DNA from 2 places in the Streptomyces sp. NPDC014891 genome. Region 2 is predicted to be linked to the other one. Evidence: predicted binding sites of a transcription regulator. Region 2 holds the regulator's gene; the other holds the start of a gene.
What was found. The regulator HspR, encoded in region 2, represses chaperone genes until heat shock. The targets are predictions, from matches to a motif close to TTGAGNNNNNNNNNCTCAA.

Region 1: a site for HspR is predicted at 3,559-3,577, ahead of lon (endopeptidase La). Genes of this name have one in related genera too.

Annotation. Positions count from the first base shown of each region.
Region 1 covers NZ_JBIBWF010000005.1:430,016-437,104, forward strand. The annotation lists gene ACF09E_RS17230 (lytic polysaccharide monooxygenase) at 1-227, shown strand, start outside; gene ACF09E_RS17235 (DUF4240 domain-containing protein) at 387-998, opposite strand; gene lon (endopeptidase La) at 1,122-3,536, opposite strand; gene ACF09E_RS17245 (GNAT family N-acetyltransferase) at 3,668-4,315, shown strand; gene ACF09E_RS17250 (hypothetical protein) at 4,426-5,037, shown strand; gene ACF09E_RS17255 (RNA polymerase sigma factor) at 5,137-5,772, shown strand; gene ACF09E_RS17260 (zf-HC2 domain-containing protein) at 5,769-6,887, shown strand; gene ACF09E_RS17265 (ABC transporter ATP-binding protein) at 6,884-7,089, shown strand, end outside.
Region 2 covers NZ_JBIBWF010000008.1:181,760-188,848, forward strand. The annotation lists gene ACF09E_RS23515 ((Fe-S)-binding protein) at 1-926, opposite strand, end outside; gene ACF09E_RS23520 (sugar transferase) at 1,056-1,544, opposite strand; gene dnaK (molecular chaperone DnaK) at 1,799-3,646, shown strand; gene grpE (nucleotide exchange factor GrpE) at 3,646-4,290, shown strand; gene dnaJ (molecular chaperone DnaJ) at 4,348-5,529, shown strand; gene ACF09E_RS23540 (heat shock protein transcriptional repressor HspR) at 5,534-5,977, shown strand; gene ACF09E_RS23545 (hypothetical protein) at 6,066-6,539, opposite strand; gene ACF09E_RS23550 (helix-turn-helix transcriptional regulator) at 6,583-7,089, opposite strand, start outside.

The DNA of each region.
Region 1 (7,089 bases), on a different contig from region 2:
CGAGGGCGCAGGCCCCGAGCGAGGCGAAGATCGCTGCCGGGGCGTCGCTGTCCACCGTGAGCCACGCGGGCCACGGCGGCGACGAGCAGGCCCCGGCCCTCTCGGCCGAGTCGGCCGCGACCCCCTCCTCGCCGCTGCCCACGGCCCTCGCGGGCGCGGGAGCCCTCGCCGTCTTCGGCGCGGGCAGCCTCCTCCTGGGCCGCCGCCGCAGGACCTCGGCCTCGTAGCCGTGTTCCTCGCCCGGGCCGGCCGACCGCGTCCGGCCCGGGCGACGCGGCCCCCTCGGGGCCGCGCCCGACCCGTCCGGCCCGCGCTCCGTCCCGAGCGTGCCGGGAGGTGTCCCGCCGATCAGCCGGGCTCGCGGGGCCCGATCGGCAAGACGCCCCCTATGCGCCGGACGCGGCGAGCGGGAAGAGGGCGGTGAGGCGGGGTATCGCCACTCCCTCCGGACGAGACCCCCGGGGCTCGCCGTCCTCTTCCCACTCCTCCCCGAAGTCCCCGGAGAGCTCGTCCGCCAGTTCCTCGGCGCGCTCGTCGACGGCGTCGTCGAACTCCTCGCCGCAGTCGTCCTCCTGGCCGGTGAGCTCGTCGAACGCGTCCTGCGCGACGTAGTCGAGACCCTCCCACTCCGGCCACTCGTCGTCGTCCCACCCGTCCCGGTGCCGGCCCACCAGGGCCCGTACGCCCGGCACGTCGGCCAGCGCGTCCGGGTCGGCGACGACCGATTCGTAGACCTTGCGCCCCTGCCCGACGAGCCAGAGGGTGAAGTAGTGGAAGCCGTCGTCGGTGCAGGCGCCGCCCTCGATCCGGTTCGCCGCGCGCCACACCGCGTGCGTCCCGGCGACCTCGAGCGCGTCGTCGAGGCGCACCTGGAAGTCCACGCTCTCTTCGGCCGGTCGCCGGAGCAGCTCCGTGCGCAGCCACTCCGTCCGCTCCTCCAGGTCACCGGTGCGTCGGCTCAACTCGTCGATGAGGGCCCAGAAGGCGTCTTCGTTCATGCGTACGAGCATGACACTCCCGGCTGACATCCGGGTGAAGAATTACCTGCGCCCGCGTACACGCGCGGGGCACGCCGGAGCGGGGTGCCCCCGCGTGGGGCACCCCGCTCCGCCGCGGGGGCGTCAGGCCGCGGCCGCGCCGACCGGCACCGCCGCCGGGGTCAGCGCGATCTCCAGGACCTGGCGGACGTCCGTGACCGGGTGGACCTCCAGCTTCTCCAGGATCTCGGCCGGGACGTCGTCCAGGTCGGCCTCGTTCCGCTTGGGGATCACGACCGTGGTGATGCCCGCCCGGTGGGCGGCGAGGAGCTTCTGCTTCACGCCGCCGATCGGGAGGACCCGGCCGGTGAGGGAGACCTCGCCGGTCATCGCCACGTCCGTGCGCACCTGGCGCCCGCTCAGCAGGGAGGCGAGGGCGGTCGTCATGGTGACGCCGGCGCTGGGGCCGTCCTTGGGGACCGCGCCCGCGGGGAAGTGGATGTGCACGCCCCGGTCCTTCAAGCCGGTGACGGGAAGCTCCAGCTCCGCCCCGTGCGAGCGGAGGAAGGAGAGCGCGATCTGCGCCGACTCCTTCATGACGTCGCCCAGTTGACCGGTGAGGGTCAGCCCGGCGGCGCCGGTCTCCGGATCGGCCAGGGACGCCTCGACGAAGAGGACGTCGCCGCCCGCGCCGGTCACGGCGAGGCCGGTGGCGACGCCCGGCACGGCCGTCCGGCGCTCCGCCGGGTCCTGGGCGGACTCGGGGACGTGGTGCGGGCGCCCGATGAGTGCGCGCAGGTCGTCGGGGCCGATCGTGAACGGCAGGTCTCGGTCGCCCAGTTCGTGCTCGGCGGCGACCTTGCGGAGCAGCCGGGAGACGGCCCGCTCCAGGGTGCGGACGCCGGCCTCGCGGGTGTACTCGCCCGCCAGCCTGCGCAGGCTCGCGTCCTCCAGGACGACCTCGCCGGGCTCCAGGCCCGCGCGCTCCAGCTGCCGGGGCAGCAGGTGGTCGCGGGCGATGACGACCTTCTCGTCCTCGGTGTAGCCGTCGAGCCTGACCAGCTCCATGCGGTCGAGGAGGGCCTCGGGAATGGCTTCGAGGACGTTGGCCGTGGCCAGGAACACCACGTCGGAGAGGTCGAGTTCGACCTCCAGGTAGTGGTCGCGGAAGGTGTGGTTCTGCGCCGGGTCGAGGACTTCGAGGAGGGCCGCCGCGGGGTCGCCGCGGAAGTCGGAGCCGACCTTGTCGATCTCGTCGAGGAGGACCACCGGGTTCATGGAACCGGCCTCCTTGATGGCGCGGACGATCCGGCCGGGCAGTGCGCCGACGTAGGTCCTGCGGTGGCCGCGGATCTCCGCCTCGTCCCGTACGCCGCCGAGGGCGACCCGGACGAACCGGCGTCCCATCGCGTGCGCGACGGACTCGCCGAGGGAGGTCTTGCCGACGCCGGGCGGTCCGACGAGGGCGAGGACGGCCCCGCCGCGGCGGCCGCCGACGACGCCCAGGCCGCGCTCGGCGCGGCGCTTGCGGACGGCGAGGTACTCGGTGATGCGCTCCTTCACGTCGTCGAGGCCGAAGTGCTCGGCGTCGAGGACGGCGCGGGCGCCGCGGATGTCGTACCGGTCCTCGGAGCGCTCGTTCCAGGGCAGTTCGAGGACGGTGTCCAGCCAGGTGCGGATCCAGGAGCCCTCGGGGGACTGGTCGCTGGACCGCTCCAGCTTCTCGACCTCCTTGAGGGCGGCCTCGCGGACCTTCTCGGGCAGGTCGGCGGCCTCCACGCGGGCGCGGTAGTCGTCGGACTCGTCCGCCTCGGACTCGCCGTTCAGGTCGCGCAGTTCCTTGCGGACCGCTTCGAGCTGGCGCCGGAGCAGGAACTCGCGCTGCTGCTTGTCGACGCCCTCCTGGACGTCCTTGGCGATGGTCTCGGCGACGTCCTGCTCGGCGAGGTGCTCGCGGAGCTGGGCGGTGGCGAGCCGGAGGCGGGCGACCGGGTCGGCGGTCTCCAGGAGCGCGACCTTCTGCTCGACGGTGAGGAAGGGCGAGTAGCCGGAGTTGTCGGCGAGGGCGCCGACGCCGTCGATCTGCTGGAGGCGGTCGACGACCTGCCAGGCCCCGCGCTTCTTGAGCCAGGTGGTGGCGAGCGCCTTGTACTCCTTGACGAGGTCGGCGACCTGGCCGGGAAGCGGGTCGGGCAGGGTCTCCTCGACCGTGCCGCCCTCGACCCAGAGGGCTGCGCCGGGCCCGGTCGTGCCGGCGCCGATGCGCACGCGGCCGATGCCGCGGATCAGGGCACCGGGGTCGCCGTCGGAGAGCCGTCCGACCTGCTCGACGGTGCCCAGGACGCCGGTCCCGGCGTAGGTCCCGTCGACGCGGGGCACGAGCAGCACCCGCGGCTTGCCCGCGCCGGGCCGAGCGGCGGCCTGGGCGGCCTCCACGGCGGCGCGCACCTCGTTGTCGGACAGGTCGAGCGGCACCACCATGCCGGGCAGCACGACCTCGTCGTCGAGCGGCAGCACGGGCAGAGTGAGCGGCACGGACGGCTTGGAGTCAGAAGCCATGATCTCCCCTTCGGCAGTCAAGTTGAGCTATGTCGACTCAATGCATGTGAGCCCGTGGATGTTCCCGGACGCCCGTTCGCTCTGAGCGATCACTCTCGCGCAGGACCCGGAACGACCGATGTAATACCTGTATGGATATTGCAGCTCTTACATCGGCCTGGGTGACGGGCTGGACCGTCTCCCGGGGGACCCCGGCCGCCGTCCCCGAGCCCTGGGGCCACCGGATCGACGTGGGACTGCCCCGGCACGTCGTACGGCACGTGCTGCCCGCCCCCGACGCCGCCACGGTGGGCGCGCTCTGCGCCCGCCTCACCGCCCCCTACAGCTGGCTCAAGGTCATGGCGGGGCCCGAGGACGCGCAGGCGTGGATCACGGAGGGGTGGACCGTCCCGGACGACCCGGGCTTCATGATGGTCAAGCCGCTCGACCCCGGCGCCCGCCCGGCCCCGCCCGAGGGGTACGCGCGGACCACCGAGGTCCGGGACGGGGTCATCCGCGTCCGCGTCCTGGCGCCCGACGGCACCCTCGCCGCGAGCGGCCGGATCGCCCCGACCGGCTCCACCGCCGTCGCCGACCAGATCGAGACCGATCCCGCGCACCGGCGCCGCGGCCTCGGCGCCAACGTCATGCGCACCCTGGAGGCCGCCGCCGCCCAGGCCGGCGCCGCGACCGGGGTGCTCGCCGCGACCACGGACGGATTCGCGCTGTACGGCTCCCTCGACTGGCGCTACCGGGGGCCGATCACCGGAATCGTCCGGGACGGCGGCGCGGCCGGCTGAGCCGATCAGCGGCATCATCCGAGAGGGCGGCCCCGCGGCCGGCCGAGCCGGCGGGCGCGAACCCGGCCGTACGGCTGCGCGGGACGTCCGCGACTTGGCATGCTCAGTCCATGGCGAGAGGCGTACGGGGAACATGGTGCGGGACCCTGATCCTGATCGGGGCCCTGGCCGGCGGTACGAGCGGCTGCGGACCCGCGGAACCGCCCGCACCGGGCGACCCGTCCCCGGCGACGAGCACGCCGGCCCCGTCGCCCACCGGGGAGGGCGGACGGCCCGAGCCGAGCGCCACGCGGCCCTCGCCCTCCACATCCCCGGCCGGCACGCCCCCGCGTGTCACGCTGCCCCCGGCCGACCCACCCTCCGACCCGCAGCCGACCGGGGTCCTCGTCGAGGTCGTCGTCGACGGCGGCCTCGCCGGGGTCCGCAACAAGCTCGTCGTCCAGCACGACGGCTCCTGGAGCATCCGCTCCGGCACCGAGCCGCCCCGGACCGGCCGGCAGACCCCCGCCCAGGCCGCCGAGCTGCGGGCCGCCCTGGCCGACCCCGCCTACGCCCGGATCCCGGAGCGGCCCACGGGCCGCCCGGTCCCCGACGGCTTCCAGTACCGCGTGACGTACCGGCACCGCCTCGTCGTCGCGCAGGACGGCGAGGAGGAGCGCCCGGCGGCGCTCCGGCGGGTCTTCGCCGCCCTCCCGGAGGGCGGCCCGCCGACGCGCCCCTGAGCCCGGCGGGCGCGACGGCCCCGGGACCGGGGCCCTGAGGCCCCGGTCCGGTTCACGCGCGCGTGAACCGGACCGGGGCACGCGCGCGATAGAGAGGGCGTGAGACTGTTGCGCCCCTCAGGGGGAGGCCCCGCAGGGGGCGACGAGGACGACGACACGGCGCTGCTGCGCGCGGTCGCCCGGGGGGACTCCGGGGCGCTCGCCGTGCTCTACGACCGGCACGCCGGCTGGCTGCACGCGCGCCTCGCCCGGCGCTGCCCCGACGAGGAGACCGTGCGGGAGGTCCTCCAGGACACCTTCGTCACGGTCTGGCGCTCCGCCGGCGGCCACCGGGGCAGGGGCGAGGCCGGCGGCTGGCTCTGGGTGATCGCGGCCCGGCGCCTGGTCGACGCGCAGCGGGCCCGGGCCCGCGCGGAACGCGTCGTGACGGAGGCCGCCCGGCAGGCCGCCCTGCCCGCGGAGCCGCCCGCCGCCGCGCCCTCCGCCGAGGACCGGGTGCTCGCCGGCCTGGAATACGGGGAGGTCGGCGCGGCCCTCGACCGGATCTCCCCCGAGCTCGCCGAGGTCCTGCGGGCCACCGTCGTCGACGGTCTGACGACCCGGGAGACCGCCCGGCTCCTCGGCATACCCGAGGGCACGGTCAAGACCCGCGCCCTGCGCGCCCGCCGCGAACTGCGCGCCGCACTCGGGGCGGCCCACCCCGGCGGCCCCCACGCCCTGGGAGGCACCGCATGACGACACAGCGCCGCCCCGCGCCCGGCCCCGGACTGCCCTGGCACGTCACGGACGACCTCGCGCGCCGGTACGCCGACGGTTCCGCGCCCGAGACCGACGCCTGGTCCCTGGAGAAGCACGTCGAGTCCTGCGCGGGCTGCGCGGGCCGCGTCTCCGCCGCCGTGCGCGCCGGAACGGCCGGCCCCGTGCTCGCGGCCGTCCGCGCCGACCTGCTGGCGTCGATCGGCGCCGCTCCGGCCCGGGCGGGCGCCCGGCCCGCGCTCGCGGGCGACACGGGCGGACGACCCGCACACGGCGGCATCGCGCCGGCCCCGGCCACTCCCCCACCGCACGCCCCCTCGCCCTCCGCCCCCACCCGGACCGGCCGCCGGGCCCGGCTCCGGTGGGCCGTCGGCCCCGCGGTCGGCGGCGCCACGCGACGACGGCCGGCACACGGCGGCACCGGGCCGAACCCGGCCCAGGCCGCCCCCTCGCCCTCCGCCCCCACCCGGACCGGCCGCTGGGCACGGCTCTGGTGGGCGGTCGGACCCGCGGTCCGCGGCTCCTGGGCGGTCGCCGTGCTGCTGGTCGTCGGCGGGGCCCTCGCGCTCGCCCACGGGGCCGGGGTCCGCGGCGCGGGCGGTCTGCTGCTCGCCCTCTCCCCCGTCCTCCCGCTCGCCGGCGTCGCCGTCTCCTACGGGCGGCACGCCGACCCGATGCACGAGATCACCGCGGCCACGCCCTCCGGCGGACTGCGGCTGCTGCTCACCCGTACCGCCGCCGTCCTCGTCGTCTGCGTACCGCTGCTGACGGCCGGGGGCGCGCTGCTGCCGCCGGTGGCCGGACTCCCGGGAGCCGCCGCCTGGCTGCTTCCGGGTCTGGCGCTGACCCTGGCGACGCTCGCGCTCGGCTCGTTCGTCGGCTGCCGGGCGGCGGCCGCGACGCTGGGCGGCGGCTGGCTGATCGCCGTCACGGGCCCGCTGCTCGGCCCCGTGGACACGGCCGCCCCGGCGGCCGCGCTCGCCCCGTACTTCTCCGGCCCCGCCGCCCAAGGGGGGTGGGCCGGCGCGGCGCTGGCCTGCGCCGCCCTCCTCGCGGTGCGGCGCCGTTCCTTCGACCACCTGGAGCTCCGGTGACCCCCTCTCCCGCCGTCGCGGTGAGCGGACTGACCGTCCGCCACCGCCGCACCCTCGCCCTCGACCGGCTCGACCTGTCCCTGGGCCCCGGCGTCCACGGCCTGCTCGGCCCGAACGGCGCCGGCAAGACCTCCCTCATCCGGGTCCTCGCGACCGTGGCCGCCCCCTCCTCCGGCCGGGTGGAGCTGCTCGGCGGAGACGC
Region 2 (7,089 bases):
TGGCAGCGGCCGCACTCGGTGCAGGTGGAGAAGTCGAGGATGCCCTTCCAGGAGAACTGCTCGACCTGGGAGACGCCGAAGACGGCGTCCTCGGCCGGGTCCTCCCAGTCGATCTCCTTGCCGGCCGTCGTCATCGGCTGGAGCGCGCCGAGGGCGGTGGAGCCGTCGGCGTTCCGCTTGAACCAGATGTTCGGGAAGCCGAGGAAGCGGTGCCAGGCGACGCCCATGTTGGTGTTGAGCGAGACGACGATCATCCAGATGAACGAGGTGCTGATCTTCACCATGGCGGTGAAGTAGATGAGCGTCTGGAGGGTCGGGACGCTCAGGCCCTTGAAGGCCAGGACCAGGGGGTACGAGGCGAAGTACGCGGCCTCGTAGTGCTCGACGTGGTGGATCGCGCCTTCGAGGCCGCGCAGCACGTAGATGGCGAGGCCGATGGTGAGGATGACGTACTCGACGAAGTACGCCTGGCCCGCCTTGGAGCCGGCGAAGCGGGACTTGCGTCCGGCCCGGCCCGGGAGGCTCAGCAGGCGGATGACGATCAGCACGGCGATGCCGAGGATGGTCATCACGCCGATGAACTCGATGTACAGCTCGAACGGGAGGAAGCCGCCGATGACCGGCAGCGTCCAGTCGGCCTGGAAGAGCTGGCCGAAGGCCTGGGCCAGGGTGGGCGGCAGGGTGAGGAAGCCGACGGCGACGAACCAGTGGGCGAAGCCGACGATGCCCCAGCGGTTCATGCGCGTGTGGCCGAGGAACTCCCGGACGAGCGTCACGCTGCGCTGGTACGGGTTGTCGGTACGGCTCCCGGCCGGGACCGGCTGTCCGAGCTTGAAGTACGAGACGAACTGGCCGACGGCGCGAGCGAGCAGGGCAACGCCGACCACGGTCAGCGTCAGCGACACAATGATCGCGGCGAGTTGCATGACGGGCTCCTCGGGCGGGCCCGCTCAGTGCCTGAGCCGAGCCTACTAAGCGGTAACTTATCTAGTCCGTGCTGAGATTACCCGTTCGGGGCCTCGTGATGCAGCGGCGCTCGCGGTGATCTGTGTCGCTCAGGCAAACCTTGCCGCGCGCCGTCTGCGGACTGCTGGAAGCGTACGCGCCAGGATCCGCAGGTCCATCCCCAGCCAGTGGTGGTCCACGTAGTGGAGGTCGAGCAGCTCCCGCTCCTCCCACGGGAGGTCCGAGCGTCCGCTGATCTGCCAGGGTCCGGTGAGCCCCGGGCGGACGGAGAGCCGGCGGCGCCCCTCGCCCGCGCACTCGCGGTGCGACGGCGACAGGGGGCAGGGCCCGACGAGCGACATCCGCCCCTCGACGACGTGCAGCAGCAGGGGCAGGGCGGCCAGTGGGCCGCGGGTGCGGAAGGTCAGCATCGTGAAGGGGTGCCCCTCCAGGCCGGCCACCGTGCGCCGGCGCAGCACGCCCCGGCCCGGGGTCGCCGAGCCGAGGGCGACCGAGAGGGCGACGGCGGCGAGGAGCGGGGAGAGCGCGAGCAGGAGGGCGAGCCCGCCCATGAGGTCGAACGTGCGCTTGGCCGTCATTCCCACACCCTTCCGAGGGACCGTGTGAGCATCATGGGATATTCGTGGGATATGCCTGCTTTGCCCGGCAAGGGGCATCCGGACTCTCTCACGCGCTCCCCGTCCCGACCCGGGATCGACGCGCCCCCGCCCCCGTATGAGTGAGATAAAGGGCGAGAAATTGAGCCCCCTCCGCTCAGGTCTGTTGACGCGATCGGCGTCGTCGTGCATCCTTGAGTCAGATCCACTCAAGTACGTCAGCTGGAGGAATCGAAATGGCACGTGCGGTCGGCATCGACCTGGGCACGACTAACTCCGTCGTCAGCGTTCTGGAAGGCGGCGAGCCCACCGTCATCACCAACGCCGAGGGCGCCAGGACCACGCCGTCCGTCGTCGCCTTCGCGAAGAACGGCGAGGTGCTCGTCGGCGAGGTGGCCAAGCGTCAGGCCGTCACCAACGTCGACAGGACCATCCGGTCGGTCAAGCGCCACATGGGCACCGACTGGAAGATCGAGATCGACGGCAAGAACTTCAACCCGCAGCAGATGAGCGCCTTCATCCTGCAGAAGCTCAAGCGCGACGCCGAGGCCTACCTGGGCGAGAAGGTCGTCGACGCGGTCATCACCGTGCCGGCGTACTTCAACGACTCGGAGCGCCAGGCCACCAAGGAGGCCGGTGAGATCGCGGGCCTCAACGTCCTGCGCATCGTCAACGAGCCCACCGCGGCCGCCCTCGCGTACGGCCTCGACAAGGACGACCAGACGATCCTCGTCTTCGACCTCGGTGGCGGCACCTTCGACGTGTCCCTCCTGGAGATCGGCGACGGCGTCGTCGAGGTGAAGGCCACCAACGGTGACAACCACCTCGGTGGCGACGACTGGGACCAGCGCGTCGTCGACTACCTGGTGACGCAGTTCCAGAACGGCCACGGCGTGGACCTGGCCAAGGACAAGATGGCTCTCCAGCGTCTCCGCGAGGCCGCGGAGAAGGCGAAGATCGAGCTCTCGTCCTCGACCGAGACCTCCATCAACCTGCCGTACATCACGGCCTCCGCCGAGGGCCCGCTGCACCTGGACGAGAAGCTCACCCGGGCCCAGTTCCAGCAGCTGACCTCGGACCTGCTCGACCGCTGCAAGGTGCCGTTCCACAACGTCATCAAGGACGCGGGGATCAACCTCTCCGAGATCGACCACGTCGTCCTCGTCGGCGGTTCGACCCGTATGCCGGCCGTCGCCGAGCTCGTCAAGGAGCTGACCGGCGGTCAGGACGCCAACAAGGGCGTCAACCCGGACGAGGTCGTCGCCATCGGCGCCGCGCTCCAGGCCGGTGTCCTCAAGGGTGAGGTCAAGGACGTCCTGCTCCTCGACGTGACCCCGCTGTCCCTCGGCATCGAGACCAAGGGCGGCATCATGACCAAGCTCATCGAGCGCAACACCACGATCCCGACCAAGCGGTCCGAGATCTTCACGACGGCCGAGGACAACCAGCCGTCCGTGCAGATCCAGGTCTACCAGGGCGAGCGCGAGATCGCGGCGTACAACAAGAAGCTCGGCATGTTCGAGCTGACCGGTCTGCCGCCGGCGCCCCGCGGCGTCCCGCAGATCGAGGTCGCCTTCGACATCGACGCCAACGGCATCATGCACGTGACCGCGAAGGACCTCGGCACGGGCAAGGAGCAGAAGATGACCGTCACCGGCGGCTCCTCGCTGCCGAAGGACGAGGTCGACCGCATGCGCCAGGAGGCCGAGCAGTACGCGGACGAGGACCACCGCCGCCGCGAGGCCGCCGAGTCCCGCAACCAGGGCGAGCAGCTCGTCTACCAGACGGAGAAGTTCCTCAAGGACAACGAGGACAAGGTCCCCGGCGACGTCAAGGCCGAGGTCGAGGCCGCGCTCGGCGAGCTGAAGGAGAAGCTCAAGGGCGAGGACACCGCCGAGATCCGCACCGCCACCGAGAAGGTCGCGGCCGTCTCGCAGAAGCTCGGCCAGGCGCTCTACGCCGACGCCCAGGGCGCGCAGGCCGCGGGCGGCGACGCCGGCGCCGGCCAGCAGGCCCCGGCCGACGACGACGTCGTCGACGCCGAGATCGTCGACGAGGACAAGCCGAAGGGCGGCGCTGCCTGATGTCGGAGGAGACCCCGGGCTTCGAGGAGAAGCCCGAAGTCCCCGCCGACGGCACGCCCGAGGAGCCCGAGACCGCCGCCTCCGCCGACAAGGCGGAGGGGGCGGCCCCGGCCGGGGACACGACTGACGTGGCTCTGCTGGCGCAGCTGGACCAGGCCCGCAAGGCGCTCGAGGAGCGCACCGCGGACCTCCAGCGGCTCCAGGCCGAGTACCAGAACTACCGCCGCCGCGTGGAGCGGGACCGGGTCACGGTCAAGGAGATCGCCGTCGCGAGCCTCCTGAGCGACCTGCTCCCGGTGCTCGACGACGTCGGCCGGGCCCGGGACCACGGCGAGCTCGTGGGCGGGTTCAAGTCGGTGGCCGAATCGCTGGAGACCGTCGTCGCCAAGATGGGTCTGCAGCAGTTCGGCAAGGAGGGCGAGCCCTTCGACCCGACGATCCACGAGGCCCTGATGCACTCGTACGCGCCGGACGTCACCGAGACGACGTGCGTGGCGATCCTGCAGCCGGGGTACCGGATCGGCGAGCGGACCATCCGGCCCGCCCGCGTGGCCGTCGCCGAGCCCCAGCCGGGCGCGGCACCGGCCAAGGACGACGCGAAGTCGTCCACGGACGAGGAGAGCGGTGCCCCCGAGGAGGGGTAGCGCGACCGGCCGCACAGCGGTGACAGACCCCGGAGCAGTCCGGAAGGAGGGACGTCGATGAGCACGAAGGACTTCGTCGAGAAGGACTACTACAAGGTTCTCGGCGTCCCCAAGGACGCCACCGAGGCCGAGATCAAGAAGGCGTACCGGAAGCTCGCCCGCGAGAACCACCCGGACGCCAACAAGAACGACGCCAAGGCCGAGGAGCGCTTCAAGGAGATCTCCGAGGCGAACGACATCCTCGGCGACCCCAAGAAGCGCAAGGAGTACGACGAGGCCCGCGCCCTCTTCGGGAACGGCGGCTTCCGGGCCGGCGGTCCCGGGGCGGGCGGCTCGTTCAACTTCGACCTGGGCGACCTCTTCGGAGGCACCCAGGGCGGCGCGGGCGGGGGCTTCGGCGGCGGTGGCGGCGGCATCGGGGACGTCTTCGGCGGCCTGTTCAACCGCGGCGGCGGCGCGGGTGCCCGCACCCAGCCCCGGCGCGGCCAGGACATCGAGTCCGAGGTGACGCTCAGCTTCACCGAGGCCATCGAGGGCGCGACCGTACCGCTGCGGATGTCCAGCCAGCAGCCGTGCACGGCGTGTTCGGGCACCGGCGACAAGAACGGCACCCCCCGGGTGTGCCCGACCTGCGTCGGCACCGGACAGGTCTCGCGCGGCAGCGGCGGCGGCTTCTCGCTCACCGACCCCTGCGTGGACTGCAAGGGCCGCGGCCTGATCGCCGAGAACCCCTGCGAGGTCTGCAAGGGCAGCGGCCGGGCCAAGTCCTCCCGCACCATGCAGGTCCGCATCCCGGCCGGTGTCTCCGACAACCAGAAGATCCGGCTGCGCGGCAAGGGGGCGCCGGGCGAGCGCGGCGGGCAGAACGGCGACCTGTACGTCGTGGTGCACGTCGACTCCCACCCGGTGTTCGGCCGCAAGGACGACAACCTCACCGTCACGGTGCCGGTCTCCTTCACGGAGGCGGCGCTCGGCGGCGAGATCAAGGTGCCGACCCTCGGCGGCCCCGCGGTCACCCTCAAGCTGCCCGCGGGCACGCCCAACGGCCGGACCATGCGCGCCCGCGGCAAGGGCGCGGTCCGCAAGGACGGCACCCGCGGCGACCTCCTCGTGACGGTCGAGGTCGCGGTGCCGAAGGAGCTGGACGACAAGGCACGGGACGCCCTGGAGACCTATCGCGAGGCGACCGCCTCCGACGATCCGCGGGCGGAGCTGTTCCAGGCAGCGAAGGGAGCGTGACCCGGTGGACGGGCGCCGACGCAATCCGTACGAGCTGACCGACGAGTCGCCGGTGTACGTCATCTCGGTGGCGGCCCAGCTCTCCGGTCTGCATCCGCAGACCCTCCGTCAGTACGACCGCCTCGGTCTGGTCTCCCCGGACCGCACGGCGGGCCGTGGCCGGCGCTACTCGGCCCGTGACATCGAGCTGCTCCGGCAGGTGCAGCAGCTGTCGCAGGACGAGGGCATCAACCTGGCCGGGATCAAGCGCATCATCGAGCTGGAGAACCAGGTCGCGGCGCTGCAGAGCCGGATCGCGGAGCTGTCGGCGGCCGTCGACGGCGCGGCGGCGGCGATGCGGCAGCGCGAGGCCCAGGTGCACGCCTCGTACCGGCGCGACCTGGTGCCGTACCAGGACGTGCAGCAGGCGAGCGCCCTGGTCGTCTGGCGCCCCAAGCGCGGCGAGTAGCCCCCGGCACCGTCTGAGGCCCCCTCCACAGCCGTGGAGGGGGCCTCAGACGTTCTCGGGGCCTCGCACGAGGACGGCCCCGCCGGGGCTACGGGATGAGCTCCGCCACGATGTCGCCGACGGTCTCCCACCAGGGCGACGCTCCCGTGCCGAACGCGGCGGCGAGGGCGGTGCCGACGGCGTGGTCGAGCGGGGTCGGGGCGGCGGCCGGGTCCCAGTCGGGGTACACCGTGCCGTCCCCCTTGGACTCCAGTGTCCCGAGCGCCTTCCCGTTCCGGGTGAACCGGCTGTCCACGTACGAGCTGGGGACGAGCCGGTAGCGGAGGCCGTCCACGCGGACGTCCACCCGGTAGGAGCGGCGCAGCAGCCGCGCGCGGGCCGGCTTGACGACGGCGGGTTCCCCGGCCACCGTCAGGGCGAGCAGGGCGGGCTTGCGGGTGCCGATCGGCGTATGGGTGTCCGGGCGGGTCCCGGGGGCCCGTACGAGCTCCACGGTGGGCAGGTCGTGCCCGGAGACGCGGAGGGTCCCGGCGGGCCCGTCGAGGTCGATCTGTACGTACACGGTGGTGAGTTGTCCCGTTCGACGCTGGTCAGGTGTCTGGTGGTCAGGTGTCTCCCTCGAGGATGCCCGACTGCGCGATCAGGTAGCCGAGCTGGGCCCGGCTGCCGCTGCCGAGGGCGGCGGCGAGTTTGGCGATGTGGGCGCGGCAGGTGCGCACGTTCATGCCGAGGCGGCGGGCGATGGCCTCGTCCACGTGGCCCTCGACGAGGAGTTTGGCGATCGAGCGCTGGACGCCGCCGATGCCGTCCACGGAGGGGCTGTAGGGGATCTCGTCCTCCCAGGGCACCCCGTGCAGCCAGAACTGGTCGAAGACGCCGACGAGGTACTGCACGAGGCCCTCGTGGCGGAGTTCGAGGGCGACCTGGCGGTCGCTGCGCGCGGGCACGAACGCGACCTTGCGGTCGACGATGATCAGTCGGTCGACGATCTCCTCGAGGGTGCGCAGTTCGAGCCCGTACGGCGCGACGCGTTCGACGTAGGCCAGGGTGGCGGGATGGTGCCGTGCGGTGTGCTGGTAGAGCGTCCGCATCCGGACCCCGCGGTCGAGCAG